DNA from 4 places in the Kitasatospora sp. NPDC004723 genome. Region 4 is predicted to be linked to each of the others. Evidence: riboswitches for the same ligand, from Rfam matches in the RefSeq annotation. Region 4 holds a riboswitch; each other region holds the start of a gene.
What was found. A riboswitch is a leader RNA that binds a small molecule or an ion and turns the genes downstream of it on or off. The one in region 4 is predicted to bind cyclic di-AMP.
Positions count from the first base shown of each region.

Region 1 (7,092 bases), on a different contig from region 4:
GCCCGGCGCAGCAGGATGTTCTTGGGCGGCCCGGCCTCCGGGTCCAGCCACAGTTCGTTGCCTCCGAACTCGCAGTCCAGTACCAGCAGGTCGTCCGGCTTGCCGTCGGCCCCGGCGCGGAAGGCGATCCCGGCCCGGCGGTAGCCGGTGAAGCGGCAGCGGCCGAAGGTGACGGACTCGCCGGCGAGTTCGTGCCGGGTGGTGGAGACCGCGAAGTCGCTGTGCCCGGCGGCGTCGATCAGCAGCCCGTCGAAGACGGTGCCCTTGTCCCGGCCGAGCGCGTGCAGGGCCACTCCCCCGGCCGCGTTGCCGTAGAGCACGCTCGCGGTGTAGTCGAAGTCGTTGAGGTAGGCGCCGTGCTCGATGCCCCAGCCGCCGTTGTGGTAGGCGGCGAACTCGGTGACCACATGGTGCTGCTTGGCGTTGAGCCAGACGAAGATGCCGTCCTGCAGGTTGTTGTGGGCCAGGCAGCGCTGGAAGGTCCAGACGCCCTCGCTGTTCTCCGGCCACTCGAAGCCGGAGGCGCCGTTGGCCCCCCGCACACCGACCGCCACGCAGTCCAGCGCCTTGCCGCCGGTGCCGGCGCCGAGGTTGAAGCCGGTCAGCCGGTAGGCGCGGGGGTTGGGTTCGAGCAGGGTGCGGGAGGCCACGCAGGACTCGTAGACGATGTCGTCGGAGGGCTGCTGGGGGGTGCGGGTGTCCAGCGGCCCGTCCCACCAGTAGGCGTCCTCCCAGGTCTCGTGGCTGATGCAGCCGCGGAAGGTGATGCCGTGACTGGCGTGCGGGACGTACGCGTGGCTGCCGGCGTCGCGGACCACCACGCCCTCGACGACGGTGCCGCGGGCGGCGTCGCCGAGCCGGTGGAAGTGCAGGCCGTAGCGGCCGAGCACCGGCGCGGTGACCGGGGCGGTGCCGTCCGGGCCCTTCCAGGTCTCCTTGGTGCCGGCGCGCGGGCCGACCCAGCGCAGCGCGGTGTGCCGGACGTCGGCGCGGCGGGAGCTGGTGAGGTGGACGTGGCTGCGGCCCTTCGCGGTGCCCTCGACCCGGACGCTGCGGGTCAGGTTGAGCACCTCGGCGCCGACGGTGACGCCCCCTCCGGCGGCGACCTTCGGGTGGGGGTGCTCGAGCGGGGTGTCCAGGGTGACGGTGGTTCCGCTGACGGACCGGATGGTGACGAGGTCGTAGCGGTCGGCGAAGTCCTCCTGGTCGGGCGGGCCGGTCGGGGTGACGGCGAGTTCGTCGCCGGGCAGCCAGCCGGCGGGCGGGGCGGCCAGGGCGAGGGCGGTGTCGCCGGCCCTGAGCTCGCCCTCGGCGCGGACCCAGGCGGTCTTGGCGGCGCCGTCCAGTCGCAGGTAGCCGGCGCCGGTGACCCAGAGGCCGACGTCGGTGTCGACCACCTTCATGCCGTCGCCCTGGAAGCGCTTCTCGTCGACGCCGGGGAAGCGCAGGGTGTGGACGTGGGCGCCGTCGGGGGCGAGGGCGAGGGCGCCGCGGACCTCGACGTTGCCGGTGGCGGCGAGGGTGAGGGTGCGGTCGGCGGCGAAGGTGAGCGCGCCGCCGGGCTCGACCAGCAGGGAGCCGACCTCGGCGTCGGTGTCGAGCAGCACCCGGTCGGTGATCCGTACGGCGCTGCGCGGGCCGGGCGGGTTGCCGCCCCAGCCGGCCCGGTCGGACCAGCGGCGTCCGCCCTGGTCCACGGTGGGCGCGGGGGCGGGCTGTTCGGGGGCTCCGCTGCCCGGCGGGCCGGTGCCGTCCGGCGGGGCGCCGCCATGGCCGCCGTCGGGGCCCATCGGTCCGGCGGCCTCGGTCGGGGTCGTCCCGATGACGGCGGCCGGGGTGACGAGCCGGGTCTCGCCGGTCAGCGAGCGGCGCAGGACCTCCTCCCCGCTGATCGCCGCGAAGGCGGTGCCGACGGCGAGCCAGCGCAGTAACGCCCGGCGGGTCAGGTGAGTTCGGGATGGTTCGGGTGGGATGTCCGCTCTGCGGTGCTTTGCCCGGCGATGCGCTCCAGCCGGCCGAACGGCCGAACGGGAGGCATCCGGCTCCTCGTCGATGCCCATCGGTGCGTAGCCCTCTCCCCGGACGGCTGCGGCGTGCCGGCGTGCCGCCGACGCTCTGAAGCATAGGCAGTTGCACGGGCCACGACCGGCATTGCGGGAAATCGGTCATTTCTGATCATGAAGGACAGCCATTCGGCCGGGCCTTCGTAAACCGTGATGAGCGTCACACATGTTTGCGGTTTGAACGCGCCTCTGCTTAACGTGCTCCCCGTTCGTGGCCACACGGACCCAGTTCGTCCGCGACGCCGAGTCCTGCCGTCGGGCGCACTGGCAGCGCAATGCACCACGGCAGGAGCGGGGGAACCACAGGTAGTTCGCCCAGGACCGGTCCACGGACCGGCCCGGGGCTAGGGGTGAAGCCGCGTCCACAGCGCGGCCGGGCAACTCCAGCCCGAATCCGACAGCTCACCTCGCAGGCGTGGGAGAGGACCGCGTCTTCATGCTGCCCACCAACGGCACCCGACTGTCCGGCCGTACCCGTCGCGCGATCGCCACCCTCGGCGTCGCGGGCATCGGCCTCACCATCCCCTGCCTGACCGCCGGCACCGCCTCGGCCGCCTCCGTCGCCACCTGGGACAAGGTCGCCCGGTGCGAGAGCGGCGGCAACTGGAGCATCAACACCGGCAACGGCTTCTACGGCGGCCTCCAGTTCACCAACTCCACCTGGGCCTCGTTCGGCGGCACCGGCTACGCCGCGCGCGCCGACCTGGCCACCAAGGACCAGCAGATCGCGATCGCCGAGAAGGTCCTGGCCGTGCAGGGCCCCGGCGCCTGGCCGGTCTGCTCGGTCCAGGCCGGTCTGACCAAGGGCGGCGCCCCGGCCGCGGTGGACACCTCCTCCGCCGCCGCCACCAAGCCGGCCGCCCAGACCCCGGCCCCGGCCGCCAAGCCGGCCGAGAAGCCCGCCACGGCCCCGCAGAACCGGCAGTGGCGTCAGCAGGCCGGTCAGCAGGCCGCCGAGGACTACACCGTGGTCGCCGGCGACTGGCTGTCCACCATCGCCGACCGGCACCAGGTCCAGGGCGGCTGGCAGCGGCTGTACGAGCTCAACCGCGCCACCCTGACCGACGGCCCGCACGCCATCTACCCGGGCCAGCACCTGACCCTCGGCGAGCGCGCCACCGGCCAGGGCTTCGACTGGTTCAACCGCGACCAGGGCGGCACCCAGGGCCAGGCCCCGACCCCGGCCACCCCGCCCGCGACCGAGCCCACCGCGCAGGCCGAGACCCCGGCCCCCGCCCCGACCGCCACCGGCAGCATGGCCGCCGCCGTCGCCTTCGCCCAGTCGAAGGTCGGCCAGGCCTACGTCTACGGCGGCACCGGCAACGGCGGCTGGGACTGCTCCGGCCTCACCCAGGCCGCGCTGCGCGCCGCGGGCATCTCCGTCCCGCGCGTCGCCGCCGACCAGGCCGCCGCGTCCACCCACGTCTCGCTGGACGCCCTCAAGCCGGGCGACCTGCTGTTCTGGTCCAACAACGGCAAGGACTCCGGCGTCTACCACGTCGCGCTCTACATCGGCGACGGCAGGTACGTCGAGGCCGCCAACCCGAGCTCGGGCGTGCGCGTCCAGACCGTCGCCAACTGGGCCCCGGACTTCGCCGGCCGGGTCTGATCCCGCGACACCGTCACACCTGCCACACCTGCCACACCGTCACACCGACGCCCCCGGGGAGAGTCCTGCCGCTCCTCCCCGGGGGCTTCGGCCTGCCCGGACGTGCCGCGGCGGGTCCGGGCGCCGCACGGCCGTGGCCGAACGGGGCCGCAGCGGGCATGCTGCTGCCCTGCCCCCGAGAAGGAGTCACCATGGCCCAGGTCACCGTCTCGCTCGACGCCGATCTCGCGATCGACGTGATGATGCTGTCCGGCACCAGCAGCCCGCAGGACGCCGTCGAACTGATCCTCCGTGACTACCTGGAGCGGGGCCGGCGCACCGAGGCCCGCACCGGCGACGCCGCCGACGGCCACCGGGTGTCCCAGGAGCGCCCCCACGCCCAGGAGGGCTGAGCCCGGGAACGCCCGAGGACCCGGGCACACCGAAGGGGCCCGGGAGCAGCTCGCTCCCGGGCCCCTCCCGGCTCCGCTCAGCGCGCGCGGGCGCCGGTCGACCCGCGCATCACCAGCTCCGGCTGGAACATGAACTCCCCGCGCTGCGCGGCGTTCCCGCCGACCTCCTCCAGCAGCGCGTCCACCGCCGCGGTGGCCATCGCCTCCACCGGCTGGCGCACGGTGGTCAGCGGCGGCTCAGTGAAGGCGATCAGCGGCGAGTCGTCGAAGCCGACCACCGACACGTCCTGAGGCACCGACAGACCCCGCTGCCGGACCGCCCGGATCGCGCCGAGCGCCATCATGTCGCTGCCGCAGACGATCGCCGTGCAGCCCTTGTCGAGCAGCGCCCCGGCCGCCGCGTGCCCGCCCTCCACGCTGAACAGCGTGTGGTGGACGAGCCCCTGGGCCTCCTGCGCGGTGTACCCCAGCACCTCGCGCATGGCCGCGGTGAAGCCCTCGATCTTGCGCAGCACCGGCACGTACCGCTGCTGGCCGACCGCCAGACCGATCCGCTCGTGGCCGAGTTCGGCCAGGTGCTGGACGGCCATCCACATCGCGGCCCGGTCGTCGGGCGAGATGAACGGCGCGTCGATCCGCTCGCTGTAGCCGTTGATCAGCACGAACGGCACCCCGCGTCCGGCCAGCCGGGCGTACCGGTCGTGGTCGGCGGTGGAGTCGGCGTGCAGACCGGAGACGAAGACGATGCCCGCCACGCCCCGGTCGACCAGCATCTCGACCAGTTCGTCCTCGGTCGAGCCGCCCGGCGTCTGGGTGCAGAGCACCGGCGTGAAGCCGTGCCGGCTGAGCACCTGCTCGATCACCTGGGCCAGCGCCGGGAAGATCGGGTTGCTCAGCTCCGGGGTGATCAGCCCGATCAGCCCGGCGCTGCGCTGTCGCAGCCGGGTCGGCCGCTCGTAGCCGAGCACGTCCAGGGCCGCCAGCACGGTCTGCCGGGTGGTGGCCGAGACGTTGGCCTTGCCGTTGAGCACGCGGGAGACGGTGGCTTCGCTGACCCCCGCCTGCGCCGCGATGTCTGAGAGTCGCGCCGTAGTCACGGTTCCAGAGCCTATTGCAACCACGTCAGACCGCCCACCAGTCGGTGCTGTCCGCGGCGAGCACCGCCTCGCCGTCCGTCACCACCGGGTCGGCGTCGGCGGAGGTGAGCAGCAGCCGGCCGGGGGCCGGTATGCACACCGGGGCTCCGGTGGTGTTGACGGTGCAGACGAAGGAGCCGCGGCGGAAGGCCAGGGTGCCCTCGGGGCTGTCCAGCCATTCGACGTCGGTGCCGGCGCCGAGTTCGGGGCGGGCCCGGCGCAGGGCCAGCGCCGAGCGGTACAGCTCCAGGGTGGACGTCGGGTCTCCGGTCTGCGCCTCGACGCTGAGCGCCGCCCACTCGGCGGGCTGCGGCAGCCAGGACGGGCCGCCGGCGGTCGGGCCGAAGCCGTACGGGGCCTCGGTGCCGGACCACGGGATCGGGACGCGGCAGCCGTCGCGGTAGCCGTCCTGGCCGGCCTGGCGGAAGAACGACGGGTCCTGGCGGACCTCGTCGGGCAGGTCGGTGACGTCCGGCAGGCCGAGTTCCTCGCCCTGGTAGACGTAGGCGGAGCCGGGCAGGGCGAGCATCAGCAGGGTGGCGGCGCGGGCGCGGCGCAGGCCGAGCGGGCGGTCGCCGGGGGTGCGGATCTGGGTGCCGAGGCCGGGCGGGTTGGCGAACCGGGTGGCGTGCCGGGTGACGTCGTGGTTGGAGAGCACCCAGGTGGTGGGGGCGTCGACCGGGCGCATCGAGTCGAGCGAGAGGTCGATCACCGCGCGCAGCTCGGCGGCGTCCCAGGAGGTGCCCAGGTACTGGAAGTTGAAGGCCTGGTGCAGTTCGTCGGGGCGCACGTAATTGGCGGTGCGCTGGACGGTGGGGGTCCAGGCCTCGGCGACGCCGATCCGCTCGCCCGGGTACTCGTCGAGGATCGTGCGCCAGCTGCGGTAGACGGCGTGCACGCCGTCCTGGTCGAAGAAGGGCATGACGTCGTTGCCGAGCAGCCTGAGCTGGTCGGCGCCGCCGAGGTCGGGCAGGCCGGGGGCCTTGACCAGGCCGTGGGCGACGTCGATGCGGAAGCCGTCGACGCCCATGTCCAGCCAGAAGCGCAGGATGGAGCGGAACTCGTCGGCGACGGCCGCGTTGTCCCAGTTGAAGTCGGGCTGCTCCGGGGCGAACAGGTGCAGGTACCAGTCGCCGGGGGTGCCGTCCGGGTCCTGGGTGCGGGTCCAGGCCGGGCCGCCGAAGATGGACTCCCAGTCGTTGGGCGGCAGTTCGCCGTTCTCGCCCTTGCCGGGGCGGAAGTGGTAGCGGTCGCGCAGCGGGGAGCCGGGGCCCTCGCGCAGGGCGCGCTTGAACCACTCGTGCTGGTCGGAGGAGTGGTTGGGGACGAGGTCCACGATGATCCGCAGGCCCAGCTGGTGCGCGTCGCGGATCAGCGCGTCGGCGTCCAGCAGGGTGCCGAACATCGGGTCCACGGCGCGGTAGTCGGCGACGTCGTAGCCGGCGTCGGCCTGCGGGGAGGCGTAGAACGGCGAGAGCCAGACGGCGTCCACGCCGAGGTCGCGCAGGTAGGGCAGGCGGCTGCGGATGCCGGGCAGGTCGCCCATGCCGTCGCCGTTGGAGTCGGCGAAGCTGCGCGGGTACACCTGGTAGATGACCGCGTCCCGCCACCAGCCTCGGTCCGCGGCGGCACCGGCCTCGTGAGCGGTGGCGTCGGTGGCGGGCCGGGAGGTGTCGGCCAGGTTCTGGGTCATGGACGGTATCCCTTGGGAAGTGGCGGGCGGAGCTGTCGGGACGTCGGCGGGACGTCGGTCAGGACTTCGAGGCGCCGGCGGTCAGGCCGGTCACCAGGTGGCGCTGCACCAGGTAGAAGAGGACCGAGGAGGGGATCGCGATCAGCACGGCGGTCGCGGCCATCAGGTTCCACTGGGCGTCGTGCTCGCTGACGAAGGT
Region 1 covers NZ_JBEXJT010000058.1:38,729-45,820, reverse strand. The annotation lists gene ABZW10_RS34600 (hypothetical protein) at 1-2,060, opposite strand, end outside; cyclic di-AMP (ydaO/yuaA leader) riboswitch at 2,366-2,492, shown strand; gene ABZW10_RS34595 (transglycosylase family protein) at 2,479-3,672, shown strand; gene ABZW10_RS34590 (hypothetical protein) at 3,864-4,064, shown strand; gene ABZW10_RS34585 (LacI family DNA-binding transcriptional regulator) at 4,142-5,161, opposite strand; gene ABZW10_RS34580 (alpha-amylase family glycosyl hydrolase) at 5,187-6,893, opposite strand; gene ABZW10_RS34575 (carbohydrate ABC transporter permease) at 6,952-7,092, opposite strand, start outside.
Region 1: another riboswitch for cyclic di-AMP. It lies ahead of ABZW10_RS34595 (transglycosylase family protein); the one in region 4 lies ahead of ABZW10_RS23215 (LysM peptidoglycan-binding domain-containing M23 family metallopeptidase).

Region 2 (7,092 bases), on a different contig from region 4:
GTCCGGGCGGCGCACCCGCCGCTCCTGGACGGCCGCGGCCGCCGCGACCGCCGCGATCGGCTTCCTGCTGGCGGCCGGGATGAACGGCGCGTTCGAGTTCCTGACGTTCCAGAAGGACCGCGGCATCGAGGTGGAGTCGGTCGGCGCGCTGCCGATCCACTTCGCCCGGATCGCCGGCGTCTGGGACGGCAAGGTGATGATGAACTACGGCTCGGTGGAGATGCTCGGGCCGTGGGTCGAGGTGGTCAGCAAGGTGATGCTGGCCGGCACCGTGCTCGGCTTCGGCTGGCTGCTGCTGTGGCGCTTCACCGCCCGGCGGCGCAACGCGGCCACCATGTACGACGCGGCGCTCGCCGCGCTGCTGATCTTCACCGTGACCAGCCGGGTGATCAGCCCGCAGTACCTGGTCTGGCTGGTCGGCGCGGCGGCGGTCTGCCTGACCGTGCGCGGCACCAGCCAGCGGCCGGTGGCGCTGCTGATCCTGGCGGCGACCCCGCTGACCCTGGTGGAGTTCCCGCTGGTTTTCGGCGACGTGGTCGCCAGCCGGCCGGGCGCGATCGCCGTGCTGACCGTGCGCAACCTGCTGCTGCTGGCCGCCACCGGGCTGTCCTGCGTGCGGCTGTGGCGCTCCACCCGGCGCACCGAGCCGCTCCCGGAGACCGTGGTGATGACCCGCCCGGAGCCGGTGCCGGCGGCCGCGTTCTCGGTCCGCCCGGGCATCGCGTACGAGCAGGACCTGCTGGACGGCATCGAGCGGCCGGCCGCCGCGCCTCGCGAGCGGCGCCAGGGAGCGCGGCCCTAGTCAGGCCGCCAGCGCCCGGAGCTCGGCCTGCCAGAGGCCGGTGAACTCGGCCAGGCCGAGGCCGAGCCGGTCCCGGAGCAGCCCGTCCAGCCAGGCCCGCCGGTCCGCGCCCGGGCCCGCCGCGCCGACCGCCCGGTAGAGCTCCACCAGCCGCCGCGGCCCGTACCGGCGGGCGATCAGGTCGCAGGCCAGCCAGGCCTGCTCGTAGACCTGCGCGAGGCCTTCGCCGCCGGCCGTGAAGGCGGCGTCCTCGGGCAGCGTGGCGGGCAGCCGCCCGGCGGCGACGTCCCGGGCCAGCTCCGGGGCGAGCTGCCGGGCCGGGCGGCCCGCGTCGTGGTAGCCGGTCCAGTCGGCGACGCCCTCGGAGAGCCAAAGCGGCGTCCAGGCGCTGGTGTCGGCCCGGGTCGCCACGTGCACCGCCTCGTGGGTGACCACCACCTGGCAGCCGAAGTCGCTCAGGCCCGGGTAGGTGTCCGGATTGACCAGGACCCGGTCGGCCGGGGCGTTCAGCGGCGCGCCGGGCGCGGCCACGGTGACCGCGGCCATGCCGGACCAGCCGGACCGCTCCTCCGCCAGCAGCCGGGTGAACTGCTCACCGGTGGCGGGCAGTTCCAGCAGCAGCCGGCCGGCCCAGGCGGTGCCCCAGAGGGCCTCCACGGCGGTCACCGCCCGGTCGCCGACGGCGGCGAGCCCGGCGAGGGCGGCAGGGGCGGACGCGCCCGAGGCGTCCGCCCCGAGCACGCCGAGCACCAGACAGCGGGCGCCGGCCGCGGCCCGCACGGCGCCGAGGTCCCACAGCGGCGGCGGCCCGCCCGCGCCCTCCTCGCGTTCGACCCGCCAGCCGGCGGCGGACCGGGCCAGGACCAGCCGGCGCGGGTGGACCACCGGCAGGCGGTCGTACCCGGTCACCTCGACGGTCAGCTCGGCGGTGGCGGCGCACCGGCCGGCCGGGTCCACCGGGCCGAGCAGCAGGTTCCGGTACCCGGCCCGCAGCGGCAGCTCCGGCGGTCCCGCGGTCAGCGCCCGGGCCCGCCCGTCGAGCAGCGCCAGGACGTCGGCGTGCTCGTCCGAGGCCGCGGCGGCGGGCCGCGCCGGACCGGCCCCGGGCAGCGAGAGCTGGGCCAGCCCGCCGGCCGCGAGCAGCAGGGCGGTGCGCCGCGACGGCAGGCGGCCGACGGCGGGATCCGGGCGGCTCAGAGCCGGATCACCCCCGCGACCGGCATCGTGCCGACGCTCTCGTAGCGGACCTTGGCACCCGGGTAGGGGGCATGCACGACCACCCCGCCGCCGGCGTACATCCCGACGTGGTGCATGTCCCGGTAGAAGATCACCAGGTCTCCCGGCCGCGCTTCGGAGAGGCTGACCCGCTGCCCGGCGTACGCCTGGGCCTGCGAGGTGCGCGGCAGGGTCACTCCGGCCTGCCGCCAGCTCCAGTACATCAGACCGGAGCAGTCGAACGCCTTGGGCCCGGCGGATCCGTAGACGTAGGGCGAACCGATCATCCGCACCGCGGCGGCCAGCGCGGCGGCGCCGCGTTCGGAGGCGGGCGGGGTGCTGCCGAGGTCCAGCCGGTCGGTGCCGCGGGTGACGCGCTGCTCGGCGTCCCGGGCGTCCTGCGCGGCGAGCCGGGCGCGCTCGGCGGTGCCGAGGCTGTTGAGCAGCCGCTGCGCCGTGGCGAGCCGCTGCTGGATCTGCTGCTTGCTCTCGGCCAGCGCCTTGCGGGTCTGCTCCAGCTCGGCGAGCTTGGCGGTGGCCTCGGCCCGGCGCTGGTCGAGCACCCGCTGACGGCCCACCACCTCGTGCAGGGTCTCGTTCTGTCGCTCGGCGGCCTGGTCGAGGGTGCGGGCCCGGGAGAGGTAGCCCTCCGGATCGGTGGAGAGCATCAGCTGGACGGTACGGGTCATCCCGCCGCCGCGGTACTCGGCGCCGGCCACGGTGGCGAGGTCGCCGCGCAGCCGGTTGAGCTCGTCCTGGGCGACGGCGATCTGCTGCTGCAGCGTCCCGGTCTCGTACTGGAGCTTCTGCTGGGCCTCCTGGGCGGCGTTGAAGCGCTCCGAGGCCTGCTCGGCCTCGTCGTAGAGCTGCTCCACCTGGGCCTTGACGTCCTTGCGGTCGGCCGGGCCGTCCGGCGAGCCGGGCGCGGCCTGGGCGCAGCCGCCCGTCGCCACGCCGAGCGCGGTGGTGGCCGCCGCGGTGAACACCAGCGCCCGGGCGAGCGCGTGCGCACCTGACAGCGGGGAACGGCGGTGCACGGCCATGCGACGTCGGCTCCGATCCTGGGCCCGGCCCGCCGCCGCGCCGGGACGGGCGGCGGTCGAAGCGGGCGTCCGGTGGCAGACGTTAGCGAGTCCGGGCAACCGATTCCAAACCCCTCCGAACCCGAATATTCGGACACTAATCGGACGTCAGATCGGTTCGCGGACCGAGCGCCCCGTCGGGCCGGGGAAAGCCGCGGGCCCGGTCCCCCGCGCGGGGGACCGGGCCCGAGGAGCCTGCCGACCGTGGGTCAGAGGCGCACGATGGTGTTGACCGGCATGTTGGAGGCCGACTCGTAGCGGACCGACGCGCCCGGCTTCGGGGCGTGGATGACCTGGCCGCCGCCCACGTAGATGCCCACGTGGTGGCGGTCGCCGTAGAAGATCACCAGGTCGCCGGGCTGGGCCTTGGAGATGTCCGACCCGATCTGGGTACCGGCGGTCGCCTGCGCCTGCGAGGTGCGCGGCAGCGACACGCCCGCCTGGGCGTACGCCCAGCCGGTGAGGCCCGAGCAGTCGAAGGAGTTGGGGCCGGTGGCGCCGTAGACGTACGGCGAGCCGAGCTTGCTCTCGGCGGCGGCGATCGCGGCGGCGGCACGCGAGCCGTTGGCGGCGGGCGCGGCCGGCTTGGCGGCCTCGGCGGCCGGGGCCGACGCGGTCGAGGAGCTCGACGAGCCGGAGGAGCTCGATGAACCCGAGGACGGCGCGCTCAGGTTGCTGCGGTTGTTGTCCCGGGAGGCGCGCTCGGCGTCGGCCTTCTCCTTGGCGGCCTTGGCGGCCTCGGCCTTGGCGGCGTCCGCCTTCGCCTTCGCCTCGGCGGCGGCCTTCTCCTCGGCCGCGCGGATGGCCTGACGCTCCTGCTCGGTGAGCGTGTTGAGCAGGTCCTGGGCCTTCTGCAGCTTGCCCTGGACCTCCTCCTTGGAGGACTTCAGCTGCTGGGTGGTGGCCTCCAGCTCGCCGAGCTTGGCCTGGGTCTCGGTGCGGTCCTGGTCGAGCCTGCGCTGCTGCTCCTGGAGCTCCTTCAGCGCGCCGGACTGGGTGGAGCCGGCCTGGTTCAGGGCGTCGGCCTGGCTGAGGAAGTTGTCCGGGCTGGCGGAGAGCATCAGCTGGACGGTCTGCGAGATGCCGCCCGTGCGGTACTGCTCGCCGGCGATCTCGGAGAGACCACCCTGCGCCTCGATCACCGAGGCCTGCTGACGGGCCACCTTGTCCTGCAGCTCGGCGACCTGCTTCTGCAGCTCCTGCTGCTTGGCCTGGGCGCCGTTGTACTTCTCGGTGGCGACCTCGGCCTGCTCGTTGAGCTGGTCGACCTGCTCCTTGACCTGGTCCTTGGTCGGCGCCGGGTCGGCGTGGGCGCCGGACTGCGCGGAGAGGGCGACGGCAGCGGCGGCGACCCCGGTCAGGATCGAGACACGGGCGCGGCCGGCGGGCTTGGGACGACGATGGGACGCCACGAAGGCGGACTCCTTCTTCCTCATCCGCCTACCGGGTGAGCTGACGGGTTCGGGCGGAAGCGTGCCCTACGACGCCTCACCCGCCGCTCGCGCGGCCGGCCTGGCGCCGATTCACCCCGGAGGAACGTGGTTCCCCGGCTCCGCTCCACAGCGGGCCCCCCGACTGCTGGGTCCTCACTCGAACGGGCGACCCGAAGGCCCCGTCCCACTGCTTCGCGAACTCGGCGGCGAACCCCGCCGCCACCCAGGCTGGGTGATCGACTGTGCGTGGTTCGAGTCACGACCCTAGTAACAGATCCGTGATCCGTTCAAATCCTTGTCAGAAAAAAGCCGGAAGAATGCCCAAGTTCTTTTGTGAATATGACCGACCGTGACCAACCATCCACGTCCGGCTGATCATTTTCCGTCAGACGGTCGAACGGGTGGGCGAAACGCCAACGCCACCCCCGTGCGGAGGTGGCGCTGATCACAGGGGCCCTCGGCGGGCGCCCCGGGCGTGTCGTGCCGGTCCGTCAGACCCGGCGGATCGTGTTGATCTTCATGGCGTCGGCCTTCATCACCTTCACCACGTCACCGGTGTGCGGCGCGTGCACCACCATGCCGTTGCCGATGTACATGCCGACGTGGCTGCGGTCGTCGCGGTAGATGATCAGGTCGCCCGGCTGGGCCTCGGCCAGCGACGGCACCCGGGAGCCGTAGTTGCCCTGCGCCTGCGAGGTGCGCGGCAGCGAGACGCCGGCCTTCCCGTACGCCCAGACCATCAGGCCGGAGCAGTCGAAGGTGCTCGGGCCGGTGGCACCCCAGACGTACGGCGAGCCCTGCTTGCCCATCGCGTTGGAGACCGCGGCGCCGGCCATGCCGCTGGCCTGCGGCAGGCTGCCCAGGTCGGTGCGCTCGTTGCCGCGCGAGGCGCGGTCGGCCTGCTGCTGCGCCGTCTTCAGCGCGGCGCGGTCGGCGGCGCTCAGCGAGTTCAGCAGGTCCTGGGCTTCCTTGAGCTTCTTGTTGACCTCGGCCTTGGACTGGTTCAGGTCCTTGGTGGTGGTGTCCAGCGAGGCCAGGACGGCGGCGGCCTCGGTCTTCTGCTGGTCGAGCCGGCGCTGCTGGTCCTGCAGGCCCTTGAGCGCCTCGGCCTGGCTGGAGCTGGCCTGCTGCACGCTGGAGGCCTTGTCCAGGTAGCCGGACGGGTCCGAGGAGAGCATCAGCTGGACGGACGGGTCGATGCCGCCGGTGCGGTACTGCTCGCCCGCCACCTCGGACAGCCCGGCCTGAAGCTGGGTCATCTGCTCCTGGCCGCGGGCCACCTGGTCCTGCAGCTGGTCGGCCTGCTTGCGCAGCTGGTCGGCGCGCTCCTTGGCGCCGTTGTACCGCTCGGTGGCCTGCTCGGCCTCCTCCTGCAGCTGGTCGATCTGCGCCTTGACGTCGTCCTTCTTGGGCGACGGGCTGGGCGCGGCGTGGGCGGCGACCTGGGCGGAGAGAGCGACCGCGGTCGCAGCGGCAGCGGTGAGCACGGAGACCCGCGCGCGGCTCGGCTGCTTGGGACGGCGGTGGGAGGCCAAGGGACCGGCTCCTTCTTCCAATGGCCTCACCCGAACGGGTGAGAATCCGGAAAATAGGTTTGACGCCAGACCCTAGTGAAGATCCACGATTCGCGCCACTCCCCCGATCGCGTGAACCCGCGCCGCCGATCTGACTTCACAGAACTCGCACAACATTGCCATCAGGGCGCTGACCAGCCGTCATGCCGGCCTGCTCGCGCCCGGGGGCGGTTACGGCCGGGCCAGCCGGTTCAGCAGCAGGACCGATGCGACGGGGCGCGCGCCGGCCTTCCGCACGCCCTCCGCGACCTCCCGGTCGGTGGAGACCACCACCACCGGGCGCCCCTGCGGCTCCGCCCGGACCAGTCGGCGGATCAGCTCGTCCGCCGTCTCCCCGGTCCGGCTGAACCGCACCCGCACCCCGCGCGGCGGCGCCATGATCACCGGCACGTCCAGGTCCTGGCCGTCGAACACACAGGTGACCTCCGCCTGGGTGCGCTGCGCCAGCATCGCCAGCCCGCCCAGCAGCCGGATCCGCTGCTGCTCCAGCGGCAGCGTCGGATAGCCCGTCTTGGTCACGTTGTAGCCGTCCACCACCAGATGGACCTGCGGGATCGCCAGCAGCTGGTCCAGCAGCGCCGGATCGTCCTCGGCCAGGCCGCGCCGCGCCACGTCGTGCGGCGAGGCCGAGCCCGGCTCCACCGCCTCCACCAGGTCCGCCGGGCGGATCTGGGACACCGGCAGCGCCAGCTCCCGCTGGAGCCCCTGCGCCGACTGCAGCACGGTGTCCAGCAGCAGCCGCAGCCGCATGTCCTCGACGCCGCGCCCCTCACGGGCCGACCGGCGCCCCTGCTCGGCGGCGTTCTCCAGCTCCGTGACCCGGTGCCGCAGCCGGCGCGCCTCGCTCTCCGCCGTGTTCCGCTCGGCCGCCGCCTGCGCCCTGACCGCCTCCAGCTCGGCGGCCACCTTACGGGTCTCCGCCTGCGCCCTCCGGGTGTCGCTCTCCAGCGACCGCAGCCTGCGGCGCAGCGAATCCGCCTCCCGGC
Region 2 covers NZ_JBEXJT010000005.1:142,014-149,105, forward strand. The annotation lists gene ABZW10_RS08625 (glycosyltransferase family 87 protein) at 1-802, shown strand, start outside; gene ABZW10_RS08630 (hypothetical protein) at 803-1,759, opposite strand; gene ABZW10_RS08635 (NlpC/P60 family protein) at 1,996-3,060, opposite strand; gene ABZW10_RS08640 (NlpC/P60 family protein) at 3,309-4,511, opposite strand; cyclic di-AMP (ydaO/yuaA leader) riboswitch at 4,522-4,678, opposite strand; gene ABZW10_RS08645 (NlpC/P60 family protein) at 5,024-6,067, opposite strand; gene ABZW10_RS08650 (NYN domain-containing protein) at 6,278-7,092, opposite strand, start outside.
Region 2: another riboswitch for cyclic di-AMP. It lies ahead of ABZW10_RS08640 (NlpC/P60 family protein); the one in region 4 lies ahead of ABZW10_RS23215 (LysM peptidoglycan-binding domain-containing M23 family metallopeptidase).

Region 3 (7,092 bases), on a different contig from region 4:
CGACGACCTCGCCGATCGCCTCGCCGACCAGGGCGACGAGTTCGGCGAGCCGCTCCAGGTCGAGGTGGTCGGGCAGGTCGGAGAGGGAGACGATCCGCTCGCCGTCCGGCCCGGCCACGCAGAACAGGTCGATCGGGCCCAGGTGCTTCTCGGCGGTGTCGACCAGCGCGGCGACGTCACTGGGGCGGCGGACGTCGCCGCAGACGCCGACGACCGGGCAGCCCGGCCGGTCGAGCTCGGTGGCGAGGTCCTCGGCGACCCCGGCCTGCTGGTCGGCGATCAGCACGCCGGCGGCGCCCGCCGCGGTGAAGCGGCGGGCGAGGTCCGCCCCCGACCCGCCGGCGAGGACGGTGATCACGACGACCGAACCGGTGACCCGCATGGCCTTGCTCCTCCCTGTGGGCGGCTCCGCACCGTCGCCCACGGACATCTTGCGGAGGATCGTAGGCAGGTCCTGACCCTCCGCAACAGGAATTACCCCTCAGGTGACCAGGCTCACGCCTGCCACGCGGAAGGGCTTCGCCCGGTGCCCCGAGAGCCCGTGTGCACGCCGTGCGGTCACCGGGACACGCCCGGGATACCGTCGACCCATGCCAGCTCAGCCCGCCTCCGCCCGTCCGCCCCTGTTCACCTGGGAGTTCGCCGCCGATCCGTACCCCGCGTACGCGTGGCTGCGCGAGCACGAGCCGGTGCACCGGACCACCCTGCCGAGCGGGGTCGAGGCGTGGCTGGTCACGCGGTACGCGGACGCCCGGCAGGCGCTCGCGGACAGCCGGCTCTCCAAGAACCCGGTGCACCACAGCGAGCAGGCCCACCGCACCGGCCGGGTCGGCATCCCGGGCGAGCGCCAGGCCGATCTGATGACGCACCTGCTGAACATCGACCCGCCGGACCACACCCGGCTGCGCCGGCTGGTGTCCAAGGCGTTCACGCCGCGCCGGGTGGCGGCCTTCGAGCCGCGGGTGCAGCAGCTGACCGACCGGCTGATCGACGGCTTCGCGGCGCGCGGCTCGGCCGACCTCATCCACGAGTTCGCCTTCCCGCTCCCCATCTACGCGATCTGCGACCTGCTCGGGGTGCCGGCCGAGGACCAGGACGACTTCCGGGACTGGGCCGGGATGATGATCCGTCACGGCGGCGGCCGGCGCGGCGGGGTGGGGCGCGCGGTGAAGCGGATGCGGGCGTACCTGGCCGAGCTGATCCACCGCAAGCGGGCCGACCTCGGCGACGACCTGATCTCGGGGCTGATCCGGGCCAGCGACCACGGCGAGCACCTGACCGAGAACGAGGCGGCGGCGATGGCCTTCATCCTCCTGTTCGCCGGTTTCGAGACGACGGTCAACCTGATCGGCAACGGCGTGTACGCGCTGCTGCGCAACCCGGGCCAGCGGGCCCTGCTCCAGGAGTCCGTCGGGCGTGGCGAGAGCGCGCTGCTGGAGACCGGGATCGAGGAACTCCTGCGCTACGACGGGCCGGTGGAGCTGGCCACCTGGCGGTTCGCGACCAGTCCGCTGACCATCGGCGGGGTGGCGATCCCGGTCGGCGACCCGGTGCTGGTGGTGCTCGCGGCGGCGGACCGGGACCCGGCGCGGTTCGCCCACGAGAACACCCTGGACCTGGCCCGCGCGGACAACCCGCACCTGGGTTTCGGGCACGGCATCCACTACTGCATCGGCGCGCCGCTGGCGCGGCTGGAGGGGCGGGCCGCGCTGGCCACCCTGCTGACCCGGCTGCCGGACCTGCGGCTGGCCGCCGACCCCGACGACCTGCGCTGGCGCGGCGGTCTGATCATGCGTGGACTCCGTGAGCTTCCGGTGGAATTCACGCCGGAGAAAGCGCAGCTCGGAGCGGTTCCGGAGGCCGGTTCGGGGAGCTGACGAACCGGCACAACCGGCTGATGGGGACTCTCCGTTGCCCACTTTCAGGGGGTCTGAACCATCCTCAATCCGGACATACCGCCTCGGTTGGTAGGCAATCAATCACATGACGTGATGTTGATGTGATATCTGCGATATGAGCTTGTGATTGCTCTGAAGATCTGTCTACTCTCCGTGGAGTTCGCAGCTGCGAGCCCCGTGCGCGGAACGCCGAGTCCTGCCCGCCGCACCACGGGAAACCGATCAGAACCCTGGGCAGGGGCGGGGGACCCAGGTTTTGCGCCGTCTCCCACGGCTAGGGGTGAAGCCGCCTCCGCGCGGCCGGGCCACCTCCCGGTCCGAACCCGACAGCTCACCTCGCAGGCGTGCGGAGAGGGACCTCTTCATGCTGTTCGTTGGAACCGGTCGTCACCGTCGCCGTACCCAGGCCGAGAAGGCCATCGCCGTCGCCGGTGTCGCCGGCGTCGGGCTGGCGATGCCCATCCTGAGCGCCACCGGCGCCTCCGCCGCCCCGGCCTCCACCTGGGACGCGGTCGCCCAGTGCGAGAGCGGCGGCAACTGGAGCATCAACACCGGCAACGGCTTCTACGGCGGCCTCCAGTTCACCTCCAGCACCTGGAAGGCGTACGGCGGCACCGCCTACGCGCCGCAGGCCAACCAGGCCTCGAAGGGGCAGCAGATCTCGGTCGCCGAGAAGGTCCTCGCCTCGCAGGGCCCGGGCGCCTGGCCGGTCTGCTCCCAGAAGGCGGGCCTGACCAAGGGCGGCGCCCCGGCGGCGGTCGACACCTCGACGGACGCCAAGCCGGCCGCCCCGAAGCCGCAGGCCCAGCAGCAGACCCCGAAGCCCGCCGCCCCGAAGCCGGCCGCCACGCCGCAGGCCCAGCCGCAGCAGCAGGCCGCCAAGCCGCAGGCCCGCCAGTACGCGCCGCAGAGCGCCCAGCAGACCCAGCAGGCCCCGCAGCAGACCCAGCAGCAGGCCCCGCAGGCGCCGGCCTTCTCCGGCAAGGCCGGCTGGGACGCCGACGCCAAGGTGTACTGGTACCAGAACAACGGCGCCTGGTACTGGACCAGCCACCAGAGCGTCTACCAGCAGTACGCCGGCCAGCCGGCCGCCCAGCCCGTCCAGAGCGCCCCCGCCGCGCAGCAGCAGCAGTCGGCCGGCCAGGGCTACACCGTCCGGTCCGGCGACACGCTCGCCGGGATCGCCACCACCCAGGGCGTCTCCGGCGGCTGGCAGGCGCTGTACGACGGCAACCGCGGCACCGTCGGCGGCGACCCGAACCTGATCGTCCCGGGCCAGGTCCTGACCCTCGGCTGACGGCCGGTCCGATCCCGCGGACGGACGGAGGGGGCCGATCGGTCCCCTTCGTCCGCATCCGGGCCCCGCAGGTCGGGCAACCAGGTGAACTACCGGTGGGTAGCACGGCCACACGCTGAGACGGAACCGAGGTCGACGTGGCCCGGACAGCCCGTGCGGTTAGGCTCTGGTCGTAACGACTCCGCAATCGTCCGGCCGACTGCACCCCACCGTCAGCCGAACCTGCTTCCGCTAGGAGATGCCTCGTGCCGTCCATCGATGTCGTCGTCGCTCGTGAGATTCTCGACTCGCGCGGCAACCCCACGGTCGAGGTCGAGGTCGGCCTCGACGACGGCAGCACCGGCCGTGCCGCCGTCCCGTCGGGTGCTTCCACCGGTGCCTTCGAGGCGCTGGAGCTCCGCGACGGTGACAAGAACCGCTACTTCGGCAAGGGCGTGGAGAAGGCCGTCCTGGCCGTCATCGAGCAGATCGGCCCCGAGCTGGTCGGCTACGACGCCACCGAGCAGCGCCTGATCGACCAGGCCATGCTCGACCTGGACGCCACCCCGGACAAGTCCTCGCTCGGCGCCAACGCCATCCTGGGCGTCTCGCTGGCCGTCGCGCACGCCGCCTCCGAGGCCAGCGACCTGCCGCTGTTCCGCTACCTGGGCGGCCCGAACGCGCACGTCCTGCCGGTCCCGATGATGAACATCCTCAACGGCGGCTCGCACGCGGACTCCAACGTCGACATCCAGGAGTTCATGATCGCCCCGATCGGCGCGGAGTCCTTCTCCGAGGCCGTCCGCTGGGGCGTCGAGGTCTACCACACCCTCAAGGGCGTGCTGAAGGAGCGCGGTCTGTCGACCGGCCTGGGCGACGAGGGCGGCTTCGCCCCGAACCTGGACTCCAACCGCGAGGCCCTGGACCTCATCGTCGAGGCCATCCAGAAGGCCGGCTACGTGCCGGGCAAGGACGTCGCGCTGGCCCTGGACGTCGCCTCCTCCGAGTTCTACGAGGACGGCGCCTACCAGTTCGAGGGCAAGGGGCTCTCCTCCGCCGAGCTCATCGAGTACTACGCCGGCCTGGTCGCCGCCTACCCGCTGGTCTCCATTGAGGACCCGCTGGACGAGTCGGACTGGGACGGCTGGAAGGCCATGACCGAGAAGCTGGGCGACAAGGTCCAGCTGGTCGGCGACGACCTGTTCGTCACCAACCCGGCCCGTCTGGCCCGCGGCATCGAGACCGGCACCGCCAACGCGCTGCTGGTGAAGGTCAACCAGATCGGCTCGCTGACCGAGACCCTGGACGCCGTCGAGCTGGCCCAGCGCAACGGCTACCGCTGCATGATGTCGCACCGCTCCGGCGAGACCGAGGACGTCACCATCGCCGACCTGGCCGTCGCCACCAACTGCGGCCAGATCAAGACCGGCGCCCCGGCCCGCTCCGAGCGCGTCGCCAAGTACAACCAGCTGCTGCGCATCGAGGAGATCCTCGACGACGCCGCCGAGTACGCCGGCCGCGGCGCGTTCCCGCGGTTCAAGCACGAGGGCTGAGCCCGACCTGCGGCGCCCGGCCGGTATCGCCGGGACGCCAGGTAGCGCACGCCTGACCGGTGCCCCGCCGTTCACCCCGTAGGGTGGACGGCGGGGCACCGTCGCGACCAGGAGGGGACACCGCAGATGGCAGGCTGGAGGATCCCGGGCTTGGCGGCCCGGCCTCGGTTCACGAGCCGGGCGACCGTCCTCGTCCTGGTGCTCTGCTCCCTGGTGGCGATCCTCGCTTACCCGACCCGGCAGTTCATCTCGCAGCGTTCGGAGATCTCGGCGCAGCGCGCCCGGGCTGAGCACGCCCGGCAGCAGGTCGAGCAGCTGCGCCGGGAGAAGGCCCGCTGGCAGGACCCGGAGTACGTCAAGGCGCAGGCCCGCACCCGGCTGCACTACGCGATGCCGGGGGAGACCCCGTACATCGCGGTGGACCCGGCGGCCCAGGACGCGGCGAAGTCCGCGCTGGGCGCTCCGGCGCCCGCGGCGGGCCCGGCGGCCGGTCCGGCCGAGGCGGCCCGGCCCTGGTACGCCAGCGTCTGGGACTCCGTGGACGCCGCCGCCGCACCCCTGGCCGCTCCCGCGCCGGTGACCCCCGCCACCCCGGGGCAGCCCGCCCCTCCCTCACCACCCGCCCCCGCCCCCGCTGGAGACAGCTCCTCCCATGACCACTGAGAACCACCCCACCGTCTCCGACGAGGACGTCGCGGCGATCGCCGCGCAGCTCGGCCGGGTCCCGCGCGGCCTGCGCGGCGTGGCCCACCGCTGCCCGTGCGGCAACCCGGACGTCGTGGAGACGGCCCCCCGACTGCCGGACGGCACGCCGTTCCCGACGCTGTACTACCTGACCTGCCCCAAGGCCGCCTCGCTGATCGGCACCCTGGAGGCGGACGGCGTGATGAAGGAGCAGAGCGCCCGGCTCGCCGAGGACCCCGAGCTGGCCGCGGCGTACCAGAAGGCGCACGAGGACTACATCGCCCGCCGGGACGCCATCGAGGTGCTGGAGGGCTTCCCGAGCGCCGGCGGCATGCCGGACCGGGTCAAGTGCCTGCACGTGCTGGTCGGCCACTCGCTGGCGGCCGGCGAGGGCGTCAACCCGCTCGGTGACGAGGCGCTCGGCATGCTGGAGGACTGGTGGGCCAAGGGCCCCTGCGTCTCCGCCGCCGAGGTCGCCGAGGCCGGCGAGCGGGTGGCCCGCAACCGGGCCAAGGAGCAGGACCACGCGGCCGTGATCGCGGCCAAGGAGCAGAAGACCGCCGATCGCGCCGCCAAGCGGGCCGCGCAGGAGTCGGACGAGGCGGACGAGGCGGGGGAGGCCGGCGCATGAGTACCACCCGGGTGGCGGCGATCGACTGCGGGACCAACTCGATCCGGCTGCTGGTCGCCGACCTGGACCCGCGGACCGGGGAGATCACCGACCTCGACCGGCGGATGATCATCAACCGGCTGGGCCAGGGCGTGGACCGCACCGGGCGACTGCACCCGGACGCGCTGGAGCGCACCTTCGCCGCCTGCCGGGAGTACGCCGAGGTGATCTCCGGCTTCGGGGTGGGCCCCGAGCGGATCCGCTTCGTCGCCACCAGCGCCTCCCGGGACGCCGAGAACAGCGCCGAGTACGTCGACGGCGTGCGGGCGGCCCTGGGCGTGGAGCCCGAGGTGGTGAGCGGGGAGGAGGAGGCGCACCTGTCCTTCACCGGCGCCACCAAGGAGCTCACCGGGGGTCAGTTCCCGGCCCCCTACCTGGTCTTCGACCTGGGCGGCGGCTCGACCGAGTTCGTGCTCGGGGCCGAGGACGTCCGGGCGGCGCGCTCGGTGGACATCGGCTGCGTCCGGCTGACCGAGCGGCACTTCGGCGGCGCCGAGCTGCCGTCGGACGAGCAGGTCGCCGAGGCCCGGGCGCACGTCCGGGCCGAGCTGGACCGGGCCGAGGAGGCCGTCCCGCTGACCGGCGCGGCCACCCTGGTCGGCCTGGCCGGCACGGTCACCACCATCTCGGCGATCGCCCAGGACCTGCCGCGGTACGACTCGGAGGCGATCCACCACTCCCGGATCTCCCGCGAGCGGGTCGCCGAGATCGCCGACCGGCTGCTGCACGCCACCCACGCGGAGCGGGCGGCGATCCCGTCGATGCACCCGGGCCGGGTGGACGTGATCGCGGCGGGCGCGCTGGAGCTGCTGGAGATCATGGAGCGCACCGGCGCCGCCGAGGTGGTCGTCAGCGAGCACGACATCCTGGACGGAATCGCCTGGAGTATCGCCCGCTGAGCAGTCGTGGGACTTACCGCCCCGGCCCCGGCAGCCCCCCCTGGGGCTCCGGGGCCGGGGCGCGCGCGGGGCGCCGCGGAATGTTCGTGAATTTCTTCACATGAGGATCCAG
Region 3 covers NZ_JBEXJT010000073.1:5,016-12,107, reverse strand. The annotation lists gene ABZW10_RS37230 (SDR family NAD(P)-dependent oxidoreductase) at 1-382, opposite strand, end outside; gene ABZW10_RS37225 (cytochrome P450) at 591-1,877, shown strand; cyclic di-AMP (ydaO/yuaA leader) riboswitch at 2,114-2,257, shown strand; gene ABZW10_RS37220 (transglycosylase family protein) at 2,263-3,195, shown strand; gene eno (phosphopyruvate hydratase) at 3,441-4,727, shown strand; gene ABZW10_RS37210 (septum formation initiator family protein) at 4,878-5,390, shown strand; gene ABZW10_RS37205 (DUF501 domain-containing protein) at 5,380-6,042, shown strand; gene ABZW10_RS37200 (Ppx/GppA phosphatase family protein) at 6,039-6,980, shown strand.
Region 3: another riboswitch for cyclic di-AMP. It lies ahead of ABZW10_RS37220 (transglycosylase family protein); the one in region 4 lies ahead of ABZW10_RS23215 (LysM peptidoglycan-binding domain-containing M23 family metallopeptidase).

Region 4 (7,092 bases):
TGCCCCAGCCTACCCGAGCCCGGGCCGTTCCGGCTGACCTCGGCTGTTAGGCTTGCGAAGCGTGAGCGCGAAGCCCCAGATCCCCAATGTCCTGGCCTCCCGGTACGCCTCGGCGACCCTGGCCCAGCTGTGGTCCCCCGAGCACAAGGTGGTGCTTGAGCGCCACCTCTGGCTCGCCGTCCTGAAGGCCCAGCAGGACCTCGGTGTCGAGGTGCCCGCCACCGCCGTCGCCGACTACGAGCGGGTGATCGACCAGGTCGACCTCGCCTCCATCGCCGCCCGCGAGCGGGTCACCCGGCACGACGTCAAGGCCCGGATCGAGGAGTTCAGCGACCTCGCCGGCCACGAGCAGATCCACAAGGGGATGACCTCCCGGGACCTGACCGAGAACGTCGAGCAGCTGCAGATCCGGCAGTCGCTGGAGCACGTGCGCGACCGCACCGTCGCCGTGCTGGTCCGGCTGGGCCGGATCTCCGCCGAGCACGCCGAGCTGGTCATGGCCGGCCGCTCGCACAACGTGGCCGCGCAGGCCACCACCCTGGGCAAGCGCTTCGCGTCGATCGCCGACGAGCTGCTGGTCGCCTTCCGCCGCCTGGAGGAGCTGATCGCCCGCTACCCGCTGCGCGGGATCAAGGGCCCGGTCGGCACCGCCCAGGACATGCTCGACCTGCTCGGCGGCGACACCGACAAGCTCGCCGAGCTGGAGCGCCGGGTCGCCGCGCACCTCGGCTTCGACAACGTGCTCACCAGCGTCGGCCAGGTCTACCCGCGCTCGCTGGACTTCGAGGTGCTGACCGCCCTCGTCCAGCTGGCCGCCGCGCCGTCCAGCCTGGCCAAGACCATCCGCCTGATGGCCGGCCACGAGCTGGTGACCGAGGGCTTCAAGGAGGGCCAGGTCGGCTCCTCGGCGATGCCGCACAAGATGAACACCCGCTCCTGCGAGCGCGTCAACGGCCTGGCCGTGATCCTGCGCGGCTACGCGTCGATGACCGGCGAGCTGGCCGGCGACCAGTGGAACGAGGGCGACGTCTCCTGCTCGGTGGTCCGCCGGGTCGCGCTGCCGGACGCCTTCTTCGCCTTCGACGGCCTGCTGGAGACCTTCCTGACCGTCCTCGACGAGTTCGGCGCCTTCCCGGCCGTGGTCGAGGCCGAGCTGGACCGCTACCTGCCGTTCCTGGCCACCACCAAGGTGCTGATGGGTGCGGTGCGCGCGGGCGTCGGCCGGGAGACCGGGCACGAGGTCATCAAGGAGCACGCCGTCGCCTCGGCGCTCGCGATGCGGGCCGGCGCCCGGGAGAACGAGCTGCTGGACCGGCTGGCGAACGACGAGCGGATCCCGCTGGACCGGGCCGCGCTGGACGCGCTGCTGGCCGACCGGCTGTCCTTCACCGGTGCGGCCGGCGCGCAGGTCGCCGAGGTCGTCCGCCGGATCGAGGCCGTCGCGGCCGCGTACCCGGAGGCCGCCAAGTACGCGCCGGGCGACATCCTCTGACGGATCGTCGGTTCTCTTCTCAGGGCCCCGTCGCCGAGGAGGCGGCGGGGCCCTCGCCGTGCTCGGCCGGGACGGCGGCGGGGTGCCCGGGGTCGAGCGGCGGGCCGTTGGTGGGGCAGGTGTAGCGGCAGTCCGGTTCGGCCACCGGGCGCTCGTCCGCCGGGGCCAGCACATTGCCGTGGACGGCGACCAGCGCGGTCAGCCCGCCGGCCACCAGGAGCCCGGCACAGATCAGCATCGCGGTGCGGAAGGCGGAGTCGACCGCGTGCGGCACCCGGTAGGCGTCCCCGCTGAGGCCGGCCAGCGCGGGCAGCGCGGCGACCGCCAGCAGGCCGGCCGCCCGGGCGGCGGCGTTGTTGACGCCGCTGGCGATGCCCGCGTGCCGCACGTCCACCGCCGCCAGCACGGTGGCGGTCAGCGGTGCGACCAGCAGCACCATGCCGAAGCCCATCACCGAGACGGCGGGCAGCACGTCCGTCCAGTACGAGGCGCCGGGGCCGATCCGCAGCATCAGCAGCACGCCCACCGCGCAGAGCATCGGGCCGACGGTGAGCGGCAGCCGGGGGCCGATCCGTTTGCCCAGCCGGCCGGCCCGGGCGGACAGCACCAGCATGATGACGGTGATCGGCACCAGGGCCAGCCCGGAGACCAGCGGGGAGAAGCCGGAGACGATCTGCAGCTGCACCACCAGCAGGAAGAAGACGCCGCTGAACGCCGCGTAGACGGCGAGGGTGACCAGGTTCACGGCGGTGAACAGCCGCGAGGAGAACAGGCCGAGCGGTAGCATCGGCTCCGGGGTGCGGCGCTCGACGGCGATGAAGGCGGATCCGAGCAGCAGTCCCGCCGCCCCGGTGACCCAGACCACGGGGGACAGCCCCTTCCCGGCGGCGGTCAGCGCATAGGTGACGGCGCCCAGCGCCAGGGCGGCCAGTGCCGCGCCGAGTACGTCGAAGCGGCCGGTCGCGGACTCGTCCCGGCTCTCCGGCACGTGCCGGGCGGACACCGCCACCACCAGCGCCGCCAGCGGCAGGTTCAGCAGGAAGATCCACCGCCAGCCGGGACCGTCCACCAGCCAGCCGCCGAGCAGCGGGCCGACCGCCGCCGACACCCCGCCGAACCCCGACCAGAGGCCGACGGCCGCCGAGCGGTCGTCCGGGTGGAAGACCGCCTGGAGCATCGCCAGCGAGCCGGGGGTGAGCAGTGCGCCGCCGATTCCCTGCACGGCGCGCGCGATGATCAGCACCTGGATGTTCGGCGCGGCGGCGCAGGCCGCGGAGGCGGCGGCGAACCAGACCACGCCGAGCAGGAAGATCCGGCGCCGTCCGTAGCGGTCGCCCAGCGCGCCGCCGAGCAGGATCAGGCCCGCCAGGGTGAGCAGATAGGCGTTGAGCGTCCATTGCAGGGCGTCGAGTTGGGCGCCGAGATCGGCGCCGATCCGGGGCAGCGCGACGTTCACGACGGTCCCGTCGAGCATCGCCATGCTGGAGCCGAGCACCGTTGCCAGAAGTACCCAGCGACCCTGCGCGGTGCCCAACCGCAGGGTGCCGGCCTCGGAGGTGGCCACGGCCCATGGTGCGTCCCGTGGGGCCCACGTGACAAGGGTCACCGGGGGTGTGTCGGGTGGTGGCCTCTCCGTAAGTGATCGCATACGTACTGGTTTTCATATGGGCGCAGGGTTGCGGATCACGTGCGCACCGTCAATGGATTGTGTGCGTACTGTGCATGCATTCCGAGCGGAGCGTCACGGCAATGCGGACTTTGGTCCCGGGTCGCGTAGATCGACATTGCTTCACCCGAACGGATGAGTTTTAGTTCAGCGACCGCCCGGCGTCAGCCCGGGTGGCCACCGGGTGGAACGCCTAGTCCTGCCGCTGCCCGGTGGTACGCAACGAACTCTGTACGGCAGGAGCGGGGGACCCACAGGTAAGTCGCCGGACCGGTATTTCCCGCGGTCCGGCTTGGGGTGAAGCCGCCTTTATCGGCGGCCGGGCAACTCCAGCCCGAACCCGACAGCTCACCTCGCAGGCGTCGGAGAGGACCTTTCGCATGCCCGCACAGGCTCGTCGTATCGCCCTGCCCCGCGCCGCTCGCATCGGCATCGCCACCGCCGTCACCGGTGCCGCCTTCGCCCTCCCGCTGGTGACCACCGTCACCGCCCAGGCCCACGAGGTGCCGGCCGCGAAGCCCGCCGCTCCGGCCGCCCAGGCCGCCCCGGCCGCTGCTCCGGCTGCTCAGGCCGCCCCGGCCGCTGCTCCGGCTGCTCAGAGCGCCCCGGCCGCCCCGGTCGAGGAGAGCTACAAGGTCGTCGGCGGGGACACCCTGTCGAAGATCGCCGCCGCGAAGCACGTCGACGGTGGCTGGCAGGCGCTGTACGAGCACAACCGCTCGGTCGTCGGCGCCAACCCGAACCTCATCTTCCCGGGCCAGAAGCTCGCGCTCGGCAGCAAGGCGGCTCCGGCCGCCAAGCCGGCCGCGCCCGCCGCCCCGGCCACCAAGTCGGCCGCTCCGGCCGCGAAGCACACCGCTCCGGCTGCCAAGCCCGCTGCTCCGGCCGCCAAGCCCGCCGCCCCGGCCACCACGCCGGCCGTCCCGGTCGGCAAGCCCGCCGTCCAGCCGCTCACCGCCCCGGTGGTCACGACCCCGGTCGTCGCCGCCACCTCCGGCTACACCACCCCGGTGGCCAACCCGAAGCTCGGCACCGCCTACGGCGTGGCCGGCTCGATGTGGTCCTCCGGCCACCACACCGGCGCCGACTTCATCGCCTCCACCGGCACCCCGCTGCGCGCCGTCGCCAACGGCACCGTGGTGAAGGCCGGCAACGGCGGCGCCTACGGCAACGAGGTCGAGATCAAGCTCGCCGACGGCAAGTACGCCCAGTACGCGCACCTGTCCTCGATCGGCGTGAAGATCGGTCAGACCGTCACCGTCGGCCAGCAGATCGGCCTCTCCGGCGCCACCGGCAACGTGACCGGCCCGCACCTGCACTTCGAGATCCGCACCGGCTCGGAGTACGGCTCGGACATCAACCCGATCGCCTACCTGCGGGCGCACGGCGTCGCGATCTGACCCTCGGGTCGGATCACACCCACCACCGCTGGGTGCGGGGCGAAACGACTCTCCCGGAACGGTCATGTCGGGTGACCGCTCGACCGGGTGATCGCCGCACCTCAAGCGGACCGACGGGCGCGGGACACGCCCGTCCGGCCGGCCCGGCTCGCGAGACCTCTCTCGCGAGCCGGGCCGGCCGCCTTCGTACGCGGTCGCGGCCGGGCCGGTTCCGCTCGAACGCGGCAGCCGGTGGTCGAACAGGTCGTCAACCCGGTGGTGGTGACGCCGGGTCGGCTTGTTTTGCGGGTCGGTGCGCCGCGCCCCGATGCTGTCGGGTTGGCACCGCCCGACCGGTCCGGCGGGCGGCACGGGCACGGCGGGTGAAGGGGGCCGGATGGCCATCCAGCGCGGGGACGCGGTCGGGAACACGGTCGGGGACGCGGGGGTGGAGCGGCTGAAGGCCGACTCGGTCGGCCTGGCGGGCGTGGTGTTCATGGCGGTCGCCACGGCCGCGCCGATCACCGCGATGACCGGCAACCTCCCGATCGTCGTCGGCCAGGGCAACGGCGCCGGCGCGCCCGCCGCGTACGTCTTCGCGACCCTGGTGCTCACCGTCTTCTCGGTCGGCTACGTGGCGATGGCCCGCCACATCACCGCGGCCGGGGCGTTCTACGGCTACATCTCGCACGGGCTCGGCCGGGTCCTCGGGATGGCCTCGGGGCTGCTGGCGGTGCTCGCGTACATCGTCTTCGAGGCGGCGGTGATCGGCTTCTTCGCGTACGCGCTGCGCGGGCTGGTCGCGGCGCAGCTGGGGGTGGAACTGCCCTGGGGCTGGTACGCGGCGGCGGGACTGCTGGTGATCGCGGTGATGGCCTGGTTCGACCTGCACCTGACCGCCCGGGTGCTCGGGGTGGCGCTGGTGCTGGAGATCGCCGTGCTGGGCGCCGTCGCGCTGGCGGTGCTGTTCACCGGCGGCGGACCGGACGGGATCGTCGGGGAGGCGCTCGATCCGCTGAACGCCTTCCGCGGTGTGGACGGCACGGGGACCGGGGGTGCCGGGCTGGGACTGTTCTTCGCGTTCTGCTCGTGGGTCGGCTTCGAGTCCACCGCGATGTACGGGGAGGAGTCCCGCGACCCCGAGCGGGTGGTGCCCAGGGCGACGCTGATCTCGGTGGTCGGGGTCGGTCTCTTCTACGTCCTGGTGTCGTGGATGATCGTCTCCGGCAACGGCGCGCGGCACGCGGTGGACGTCGCGGGCGGCCTGGTGCCCGGCAAGGACGGCAACAGCCTGTTCTTCGACCCGCTCGGCGCGCACCTCGGCGGCTGGGCGGTCACGGTCTTCCGGTGGCTGGTGGTGAGCGGCTCCTTCGCCTGCGCGATGGCCTTCCACCAGTGCGCGGCCCGGTACCTGTACGCGATCGGACGCGAGGGGTTCATCCACCGGGCGCTCGGGCGCACCCATCCCCGGCACGGCTCGCCGCACGTCGCCTCGCTGGTCCAGTCGGTGATCGCGGCGGCGCTGGTGGCCGGGTTCCTGGCGGCCGGGATGGACCCGTACACGCATCTGTACACCCTGCTGGCCCTGCTCGGGACGATGGCGATCCTGATCGTGCAGACGCTCTGCTCGTTCGCGGTGGTCGGCTACTTCCACGTGCTGGGCCGTCATCCGGGGACCGCGCACTGGTTCCGGACGCTGGTGGCGCCGCTGGTCGGCGGGGTGGCGATGGCGGGGGTGGTGGTCCTGCTGGTGGTCAACCGGGAGGCCGCCGCCGGTGCGGCCGCCGGCACGCTGCTGTTCCGGCTGATCCCGTTCCTGGTGATCGGCACCTTCCTGGGCGGGATCGGGCTGGCGCTGTGGATGCGCGCCCGCCGTCCGGACCGGTACGCCCGGATGGGGCGGATCGTCCTGGCGGACGCGGCGGAGCGCTCCGACGGCGCGGCACCGGTCGGGGCCTGACGGTGCATCAGTGGGTGCTGCTGCCTCGGCGGTTGGCGGCTCAGTGGCGGCGGGTGGGGAGCGCCTGTTCGGCGGCGGTCACCAGTTGGTGCACCCGGTGGCCGAACTCGTCGGCGTCGCGGGCGGGTTCGGGGAAGACCAGCCGGACGTCGCGGTGGCCCTGCGGGTGGTCCAGGCGCAGCACCAGGCCGTACCGGTCGAGGGCGAGCGGTCGGACGGCGGGTCCTGCGGCGAGCAGTGCCGGGTCGACCAGACGGGTGAGCAGGTCGAGCGCGTCCCGGTGGCCGTCGGCCAGGTGGGTGAGCAGACCGGCCTCGAAGCGGGCGAGCGGGTCGGGGGCGGCGGCCGCGAGGTCGGCGCCGGTGATCGCGGTGGTGCCGTACGGGGTGGAGAGCACCGCGTGGGCGACGTCCAGGCGGAGGTGGACGCTGAGGCCGTCGTCGGCGAGGTGGGTGAGGTGGAGCCGGCCGGCCAGGGTGAGGCGGCCGCGGACCCGGTCGCGGACGGCCACCGGGGCGATGTCGGTGAGGTCGAGCACGACGGCGAGGCCGTCCTGTTCGCGGGCGGCGGCGACGGTGAGCGGGGCGTCGAGCGG
Region 4 covers NZ_JBEXJT010000025.1:76,372-83,463, reverse strand. The annotation lists gene purB (adenylosuccinate lyase) at 62-1,492, shown strand; gene ABZW10_RS23220 (MFS transporter) at 1,512-3,140, opposite strand; cyclic di-AMP (ydaO/yuaA leader) riboswitch at 3,369-3,535, shown strand; gene ABZW10_RS23215 (LysM peptidoglycan-binding domain-containing M23 family metallopeptidase) at 3,539-4,558, shown strand; gene ABZW10_RS23210 (APC family permease) at 4,935-6,497, shown strand; gene ABZW10_RS23205 (DUF2470 domain-containing protein) at 6,538-7,092, opposite strand, start outside.